DNA from 2 places in the Knoellia pratensis genome. Region 1 is predicted to be linked to the other one. Evidence: predicted binding sites of a transcription regulator. Region 1 holds the regulator's gene; the other holds the start of a gene.
The links. The regulator LexA, encoded in region 1, represses DNA repair genes until DNA is damaged. The targets are predictions, from matches to a motif close to TCGAACANNTGTTCGA.
Positions count from the first base shown of each region.

Region 2: the regulator LexA is predicted to act here: its motif matches at 2,245-2,260, upstream of ACFQRE_RS11945 (HNH endonuclease signature motif containing protein).

Region 1 is NZ_JBHTDJ010000004.1:11,593-15,800, forward strand. It holds gene ACFQRE_RS16160 (LysR family transcriptional regulator) at 1-208, opposite strand, end outside; gene ACFQRE_RS16165 (hypothetical protein) at 323-511, shown strand; gene ACFQRE_RS16170 (cysteine hydrolase family protein) at 658-1,251, shown strand; gene ACFQRE_RS16175 (Sir2 family NAD-dependent protein deacetylase) at 1,323-2,222, shown strand; gene lexA (transcriptional repressor LexA) at 2,219-2,971, opposite strand; gene ACFQRE_RS16185 (LysM peptidoglycan-binding domain-containing protein) at 3,168-3,593, shown strand; gene ACFQRE_RS16190 (VOC family protein) at 3,765-4,208, shown strand, end outside.
Region 2 is NZ_JBHTDJ010000003.1:441,979-446,186, forward strand. It holds gene ACFQRE_RS11930 (ZIP family metal transporter) at 1-337, shown strand, start outside; gene ACFQRE_RS11935 (zinc-binding dehydrogenase) at 341-1,474, opposite strand; gene ACFQRE_RS11940 (nucleotidyltransferase family protein) at 1,535-2,119, shown strand; gene ACFQRE_RS11945 (HNH endonuclease signature motif containing protein) at 2,274-3,920, shown strand; gene ACFQRE_RS11950 (AAA family ATPase) at 3,961-4,208, shown strand, end outside.

The DNA of each region.
Region 1 (4,208 bases):
CCGCGTGGCGGGCGAGCACGGCGCCGGCCTCGGTGAGCCGCACGCTGCGACCGATGCGCTCGACGAGCGTCGTGCCCGTGCGTGTCTCGAGGCGGCGAACCATCTGCGAGATGGCGGGCTGGGAGTAGCCGAGCGAGAGCGCCGCCGCGGTGAAGCTGCCTTCATCGGCGATGGCGCGCATGACCCGGAGTCCGGCTGCATCAATCATGGATGCATTCTATAACGCTCAGTTATCAAAGTTCCAGTCCTCTGCACAGGGTGTGATGCAGGGTCCTGTGGTGGTGCGGCGTATCTGTGGGGAGAGCGCCGCCTCCTTCCGTACATGAAGACCACGATCCGCCGGCGGACAGCCCGCCGCAGCCACCACCCGGACGTCAGCTGTGACGCCCTCGGGCGCTGGCACTGGAAGTGCCAGTGTGGCGCCGGGGCCCACGCGGGAGGGTCGGCCACGGACTGGCGCTGGATGGTCACGGGGGCCCTCGTCCACCAGAACGCCTGCCCCGGCGAGTGACCGCCCCGGCCTCTCCCTTGCGTCTGCGTGAAGGGTCGCTGGAGCCGCCACATCCGCAGACGCAACGTGGGAAGTGGCGGAAAGTTTGCGGATGATGTCGTGGGAGCCACTAGGCCGACGGGTTGCCCTCGGTGTGAGGTGGTGACATGACCTCCGAGACTGCTCCGTTGCCCGCCATCGCCGACAACGCCGCCCTGGTGTTGATCGACATCCAGAACGGATTCGACGACGCGGCGTGGGGGCGCCCCGGTCCAGATGCCGCGGCGGCGCAGGAGCGGATGCGCGAACTCGCGCACAAGTGGGGCGAGTCGGGTCGACCCCTGGTCGTCGTACGCCACGACAGCACGAGCTCCGCCTCACCGCTGCGCCCGGGGCAGCCCGGCAACGACGTGGTCGCGTGGGTGGCAGAGCTCAAGGCCGACGTCCTCGTGACCAAGAGCGTCAACTCGGCCTTCATCGGTGAGCCGGACCTCGACGGCTGGCTGCGTGGACGCGGCATCAGCCAGATCGTCGTCATCGGGATCCAGACGAACATGTGCGTGGAGACGACGTCGCGAATGGGCGGGAACCTCGGCTACGACGTCATCGTGCCGATCGACGCGACGAGCACCTTCGACCTGGCGGGGCCGGACGGCGCAGTGATGTCGGCCGAGGACCTGGCCCGGGCCACGGCGACGAACCTGCACGGTGGAGGTTTCGCAACCGTCACTTCTGCGAGGGCGATCCTGGCGTCCGCCTGATGAGCGTGTCACTCGGCGTCGCGCCGCCCTGACCCCTCGGGGGCGGTCTCGTGCCGACTTACGATGGTGCGGTGAGTTCTGCGGTCAGGTCCAACATGAGCACCAACGTCAGCGTCGCCGACGTGGCTGCCCTGTTGCGCGACTGCGATCCAGCGCTCGTCCTCACCGGTGCCGGCATCTCCACCGAGAGTGGCATCCCGGACTACCGCGGCCCGGACGGCAATCGTCGGGTCACGCCAATGTCGCACCAGGAGTTCATTGCGACGAGTGCTGCGAGACAGCGCTATTGGGCTCGCAGCTTCATCGGCTGGCAGCGCTTCAGTGCGGCCGAACCCAACGCCGGACACCGCGCCGTCACCGGGCTCCAGCGCGCCGGGGCATTCGGCACGGTCATCACCCAGAACGTCGACGGACTCCATCAGGACGCCGGCACGCGTGACGTCATCGAGCTCCACGGGAGCCTCGCCGAGGTCGAATGCCTCACCTGCGGGGAGCGCGTGGACCGCGACCTCGTCCAGGCGTTCATGGACGACGCCAACCCCGGATTCGCCTCTCTCGCAATGGGACTCGTCGGCGACGGTTCTCAGGTGAGCAGTCAGATCCGGCCCGACGGCGACATCGTCCTGGCCGACTCGGCCGTCCAGACCTTTGTCGCTCCACGCTGTCTCGTATGCCGTGCCGACACCGTCAAACCCGACGTCGTCTTCTTCGGTGGTTCCGTTCCCAAGGCGCGGGTCGAGCAGTGTTTCGCCCTCACCGACGCGGCGCCCGCGCTCGTCGTGCTGGGGTCGTCGCTCAAGGTGATGAGCGGCTACCGGTTCGTACGACGGGCGGCCGCACACGGCATACCCGTCGTGGTCGTCACGAAGGGCCCCACACGCGGCGACGCCGAGACAACGCATCGGATCGATGCGTCGCTCGGCGTCACGTTGTCCGCGTTGGCGGACGAACTCGCTGTGAGTGTGGACTAGATCCGGCGGAGGACCGCGGTGACCTTGCCCAGGATGGTGGCGTGGTCGCCGTCGATCGGGTCGAAGGCGGGGTTGTGCGGCATGAGCCAGACCTTGCCGTCCTTGCGCTTGAACGTCTTGACTGTCGCCTCGTTGTCGAGCATCGCGGCCACGATGTCGCCGTTGTCGGCGTTGGGCTGCTGACGCACGACGACCCAGTCACCGTCGCAGATGGCGGCGTCGATCATCGAGTCACCCACGACCTTGAGCAGGAAGAGCGAGCCCTCGCCGACGATCTGCTTGGGCAGCGGGAAGACCTCGTCCACCATCTCCTCAGCCATGATCGGCACACCGGCGGCGATCCGTCCGAGGACGGGCACGTAGCTCGCCTCGGGACGCGCGTCACCCGAACCGGTCGGATCCATCTCGGCGTCGATGTCGTCGGGCGAGGCGCCACCGCGATAGCCGCGGATGTCGCTCGGCGTGTCGGGCGAGATGACCTCGAGCGCGCGCGGCCGGTTGGGGTCGCGGCGCAGGTAGCCCTTCTTCTCGAGCGCATTGAGCTGGTGCGACACCGAGCTGGGGGAGGTGAGGCCAACTGCCTGGCCGATCTCGCGCATGCTCGGCGGGTAGCCGCGCCGATCCACGGAGTTGCGGATGACGTCGAGAACCTTGCGCTGACGCACCGTGAGCGTGCCGTCACCGGGGTCGCGGTCGGGCAGCTGCTGCACAACACTGTCGTCGGCGTCGTGGCGGCGCTTGTCGCTCATGGGTTCGTCTCCTCGCGGGGCGTTGTCAGTGGTGCCTGATTGGCTTCCTGACATGAGCACAGACTACGGAGTTCGAGTACATGTTTCAAACATCTGTTCGACGCGTGTCTTGAAGTCCTCGAACATCCGTGCTAGAAATCGTACAAGCGTTCGTTCGAACACCGTTTCGATCGTGACATCGACCCAGGAGGACACCATGAGTGCAGTTGCAGTTCTGGACAGCGCTGCATTGCTGGACGGCACCACCAATGGGTATGCCGCACCCCGGCCCGTTCCGCGTCGTGCCCCGCAGCCGCGGCTCGTGTCCGTTCCCACGGGCGAGTCGGTGCGCGAGGTGGCGCAGCCCGCGCTGCGTCTGACCCGGGCCGGACGACTCGTTCTCACCAGTGCCGTCGTGCTCGTCGCTCTCCTTGTGGCGTTCGTCGCTCTCACCGGTGGGGCTGCCGCGTCGGCGCCCGCCGAGACGGTGACCGTCCAGCAGGGACAGACCCTCTCCGAGATTGCCGCCGAGAACTTGACCGGCGTGTCCATCGCGACTGGTGTGTCGATGCTCCAGGACGCCAACGACCTTGCCAGCGCGCAGGTCCAGGTCGGCCAGGCCATCGTCATCCCGCAGGGCTGATCGCACAGACACACACCACGAACTCCGAGCCGCTTCGACCCCGGCTCGGTCCTGAGTCCTTGGATGAGCTTCGACCCCTCTCCGACTCAGCAGGGAGAGCGCCCCGCCACTGTTGGTGCGGGGCGCTCTTTGCTGCGCAATAAGTCGGGGCAGTTTGCGCTTGGACCTCTCATGACGAACGAGAAGATTCAGAAGGTCAAGCAACTGCGGATCGTTGTCGAGGCGCAGGACTATGACGAGGCGGTCCGGTTCTATCGCGACGTGCTGGGCATGGACGAGATTGCGGCGTTCTCCGAGGGCGGCGACGACCGTGTCGCGATCCTCGAGGCCGGGCGGGCGACGTTCGAGATTGCGAGCCCCGCGCACAAGGTCGCGATTGACGCGGTCGAGGCCGGCGGAACCCCGAGCCCGAAGATCCGGATCGCCTTCGAGGTTGACGACGCGGAGTCGGCGACGCGTGAGGCCGAGGACGTCGGTGCGACCGTCGTGGCTGAGCCGGTCCTCACGCCGTGGATGTCGCTCAACTCGCGGCTCGAGGCGCCAGCCGGCCTGACGATCACCTTCTTCCAGGAGACCGTGGACTCGCACGAGCGTGCCGAGCGTGAAGGGTTCGGC
Region 2 (4,208 bases), on a different contig from region 1:
CGGCGTCGCGGTCTTCGCGGCGATCTTCCTGTCGAACCTCCCCGAGGGGCTCTCCAGCGCCGCGGGGATGAAGGCCTCACGCCGCAGCGCTCGCTACGTCTTCGGAGTGTGGGGCGGCATCGCCGTCGCCAGCGGGCTCGCCGGGCTCCTCGGCGTCCTCTTCCTCGAGGGTGCCGCCCCGACGACCGTCGCCGCGATCACCGCGCTCGCCGCCGGAGGCATCCTCGCCATGGTCGCCGACACGATGATTCCGGAGGCCTTCGAGAAGACCCACCTGTATGCCGGGCTGGCCGCCACCGTCGGTTTCCTCACCGCCTTCGTGATGGGACGTGTCTAGCCGTCACGGCGTGATGATCTGCCGCACCTCGGCGCCGGAGTGGAGCCGGTCTAGGGCCGCGTTGATGTCGTCGAGCGGGACTGAGCGCGACGTGACGAGAGCATCAGCTGGAAGGAGACCCGCGGCATACAGGTCGAAGAGTCGCGGCAGGTCGCGGCGGGGAACCGACGAGCCCATGTAGGAGCCGAGGATCGACTTCTCCTCGGCAACGAGCGAGGCGATCGGCACCCCGATCTCGTGGCGGGGGTGGGGGAGCCCGGTGATGACGACGCGACCGCCCACCCGCGTTGCGGCGTATGCCGTGGACAGGGCCGTTGGGTGCCCTGCGGCCTCGATCGCCACTGCGACGCCACCTCGGGTCAGCTCACGGATCTGCTCCACTGCCTCGTCACCGGCGAGGACGCCGTGAGTCGCGCCGACTGCCTTGGCGGACTCGAGCTTGGACTCGACGGTGTCGACGGCAATGACGGGGTGGGCTCCGGCGAGGGCGGCGGCCATGACTGCGGAGATGCCCACACCACCCAGGCCGACGACGGCCACGGCCTCGCCGGGCCGCACGACAGCGGTGTTGAGGACCGCACCGGCGCCGGTGAGGACCGCGCACCCGAAGACCGCGGCCGTCTCGAGTGGAACGTCGTCGGGCACCGGAACGAGAGAAAGCGGCGACACAACGGTGAACTCGGAGAACGCCGAGACCCCGAGGTGATGGTGGAGCTCGGCGCCTGAGGCGTTGTTGAAGGGTCGGCGTCCCGTCACGAGCCGAGCCTCGCGGTTGGCTGCCTGGGCCTCGGCGCAGCGAACGGGGTGGCCGCCCGCGCAGTCAGCACAGTGACCGCAGGAGGGGACGTAGGAGCAGACGACGCGGTCGCCGACGCTCACATCGATGACCCCCGGGCCGAGTTCCTCGACGATGCCGGCGGCCTCGTGCCCGAGGACCATCGGCAAGGGGCGCGGCCGGTCGCCGTTGACGACCGAGAGGTCGGAGTGGCACAGCCCGGCAGCGACGATCCGGAGGAGCACCTCACCGGGGCCCGGTCCTTGCAGAGCCAGCTCCTCGATCGCGAGCGGCCGGGACTCGGCGAAGGGCTGGCGGTCCGTCGAGTGGCGCAGGACGGCTGCTCTCGTCGTGATGCTCATGTCACCACTCTGTCTGATGTCCGGCACGCACTGGGCTGCGTCGGGTGGCACAGTGTTCGGATGGTTGACGGAGGGGTCGCTGGACTCGTTCTCGCGGCGGGGGCCGGGCGACGCATGGGAGGTCCCAAGGCACTGCTCCGGTTGTCGCCGTCCGGGCCCTCGCTCGTGGAGTCGACGGTCAGCAGGCTTCTCGACGCCGGGGTGAGCAAGGTCCACGTCGTCGTGGGCCACTCGGCCGACAGTGTTCGGCTGCGCGCCGAGCGGGTTGGTGGGGTGGTTGCCGAGGCCGAGGACTGGGCCGAGGGGATGGGGGCCTCGCTGCGCTGCGGGATCGAAGCGCTCGAGGTGACTGATGCCGAGGCGATGATCCTCATGCTCGTCGACCTGCCGGACGTTGGGGCCGCCGTTCACACGCGGCTGCTCGACTCGGTCGACGGGGACCTCGACGGTGTCCTCCTTCGGGCCGCCTATGACGGGCGTGCTGGCCACCCCGTGCTCATCGGTCGGGATCACTGGCGGCTCATCCGACGTCACGCTGTGGGTGATCACGGCGCCAGGACGTACTTCGACAGCCACCGGCCACGCCTGGTCGAGTGTGGCGACCTGGCCACTGGACGGGACATCGACCGGCCCGGTGACGTCTGACCCGACCGCTGTCAGTGGCTGTTGTCAGCGTGGTTGACGAGAGCGCGGCTTGTTATGTCATTTTGGTGAATTGGGTTGTGCCAGTTGCGAATTCAGCCCAGAGCGTAGCCCGAAATCCTTGACTCCAGAACTCACGTTCGAGTATTGTTGGGGCATGGAAAGCACCGCTGCGACCGCCGCCCTTGAGGGCCGGTATGCCGCGTTGCGTGCGTGCGCTGACCAGTTGAGTTCCGATGAGCTCCTGGACGTCATCGAGCTCGCGCAGCGGGAGAAGGACGCGGCGTCGGCCCGGCAGGCGGTGGCGTTGGCGCACCTGTCCGCACGTGATGCGCACCGGCAGGAGGACGGCATGCCTGCGGAGGTGCACCACGGGTTGGGCTACCAACGCCTGGACGGGCCCGAGCTGGCGGCACCCAGGCTGGGGTGTTCAGTGTTCGTGGCGACGAACCGGATCCTGGATGCGATCCGGCAGCTGACCCGCACCCCGGCCGTGGTCGATGCCATGGCCAGTGGTGACCTGGATGAGCATCGTGCGCGGGTTGTGACGGAGGAGACGGAGTTCTTGTCGGCGCAGTCCGCCGCGGAGGTGGTGGACCGGGTCAAGGACGTGTGGGGGCAGCTGACCGTGGGCCCGTTGCGTCAACTCCTGGCCCGCACCGCAGCGCTGGTGGACCCGGACGCGGTCACCGCTCACGTCGAGGACGAGCGCGCCCGGCGCGGATTGACGCGTCGCACCGGCGTCAACGGTACTGATCACTGGCGCGGTGACTTCCGTGTCGAGGACGCGCGTGGTGCGTGGGCTGCTGTCACCGAACGCGCCCGCCAGCTGGTGCGGGAGAACAAGGCCCACAGCCTCGAACTCGCCCGGGCTGACGCGATGATGGAACTCATCCTCGAACACAGTGATGTCAAGGTCATCGTCCACACCACCCGCGCCGCCGACGACGGTGACACCACCGCCACCACCGCCGACACCAACACCGCCGCGGCGAGCGGTGCAGCGGAGGACCTGGTTGAGGTGGGTGGCCTCGGACAAGGTGGCACGACGTTCGTGCGCCGTGAATGGCTCGACAATGCCGGCGTCTCCGACCCCGACGGTGAACTGACCTGCGACACCACCACCGGCGCCCTCCTGCACGGCGACGTACCCGCCGCTTTGGCCCGCGGTCAGGCTCGCGCCCGACGTGCCCACCGCAAAGCCGAACGCTCCGGCCAGAACCTCGAAGACTTCAGCCAGTCCTACCGGGTCCCCGACGGCATGGTCCGACTCATCCGGTTGCGCGACGGAAACTGCCGCTTCCCCGGATGCACTGTGCCCGCACGCCAGTGCGACCTCGACCACGTCCGCCCCTGGCCGACCGGACCCACAAGCCCGATCAACCTCATGTGCCTGTGCCGGCGCCACCACCGCATCAAGCAACGCGACGGCTGGACCGTGACACTCCACCCCGATGGCACGGTCACCTGGATCGATCCCACCGGGCTGCAACGCACCACCTGGCCCGTGGACCACCTCCACCTCGTCACCGCCGGGGCCACCCACCGCGACCCTTCGACGGCTGGCCGCATCGCAGGCGACCCCACGGACATCCCCACCACGTTCGAGGAGGAACTCATCGAACTGCTCGGCGGACCCGACAACGCCCAACCCCGCGCGTACCCGTTCGCGTTCGACATGAACGGCAACACCTTCGGCGGCCCACCACCACGCATCGACCTCGACTTCAACCCGAGCTGGAACCGCTACCGCATCGACTTCCCACCCCGACCACCCCGCCCGCCACAACCCATTCCGTTCTGAGCGGCGCCCGGCTCGGGGCAGACGTGTGACGATGCACCGTATGGAGTTCTCCACTGCTGCAGATCTGCGGACCGCCCTCGAGGGCACCGGCTACCTCGCCGACGATGAGCTCGCGACGATCGCCTGGCTGGCGACTCGCCTGCACCGGCCGCTCCTCGTGGAGGGCGAGCCGGGCACGGGCAAGACCGCCCTGGCCGAGGCGCTGGCCGAAGCCGCCGGCGTCCCGCTCATCCGCCTCCAGTGCCACGAGGGGATCGACGCCAGTCAGGCCCTCTACGACTGGGACTT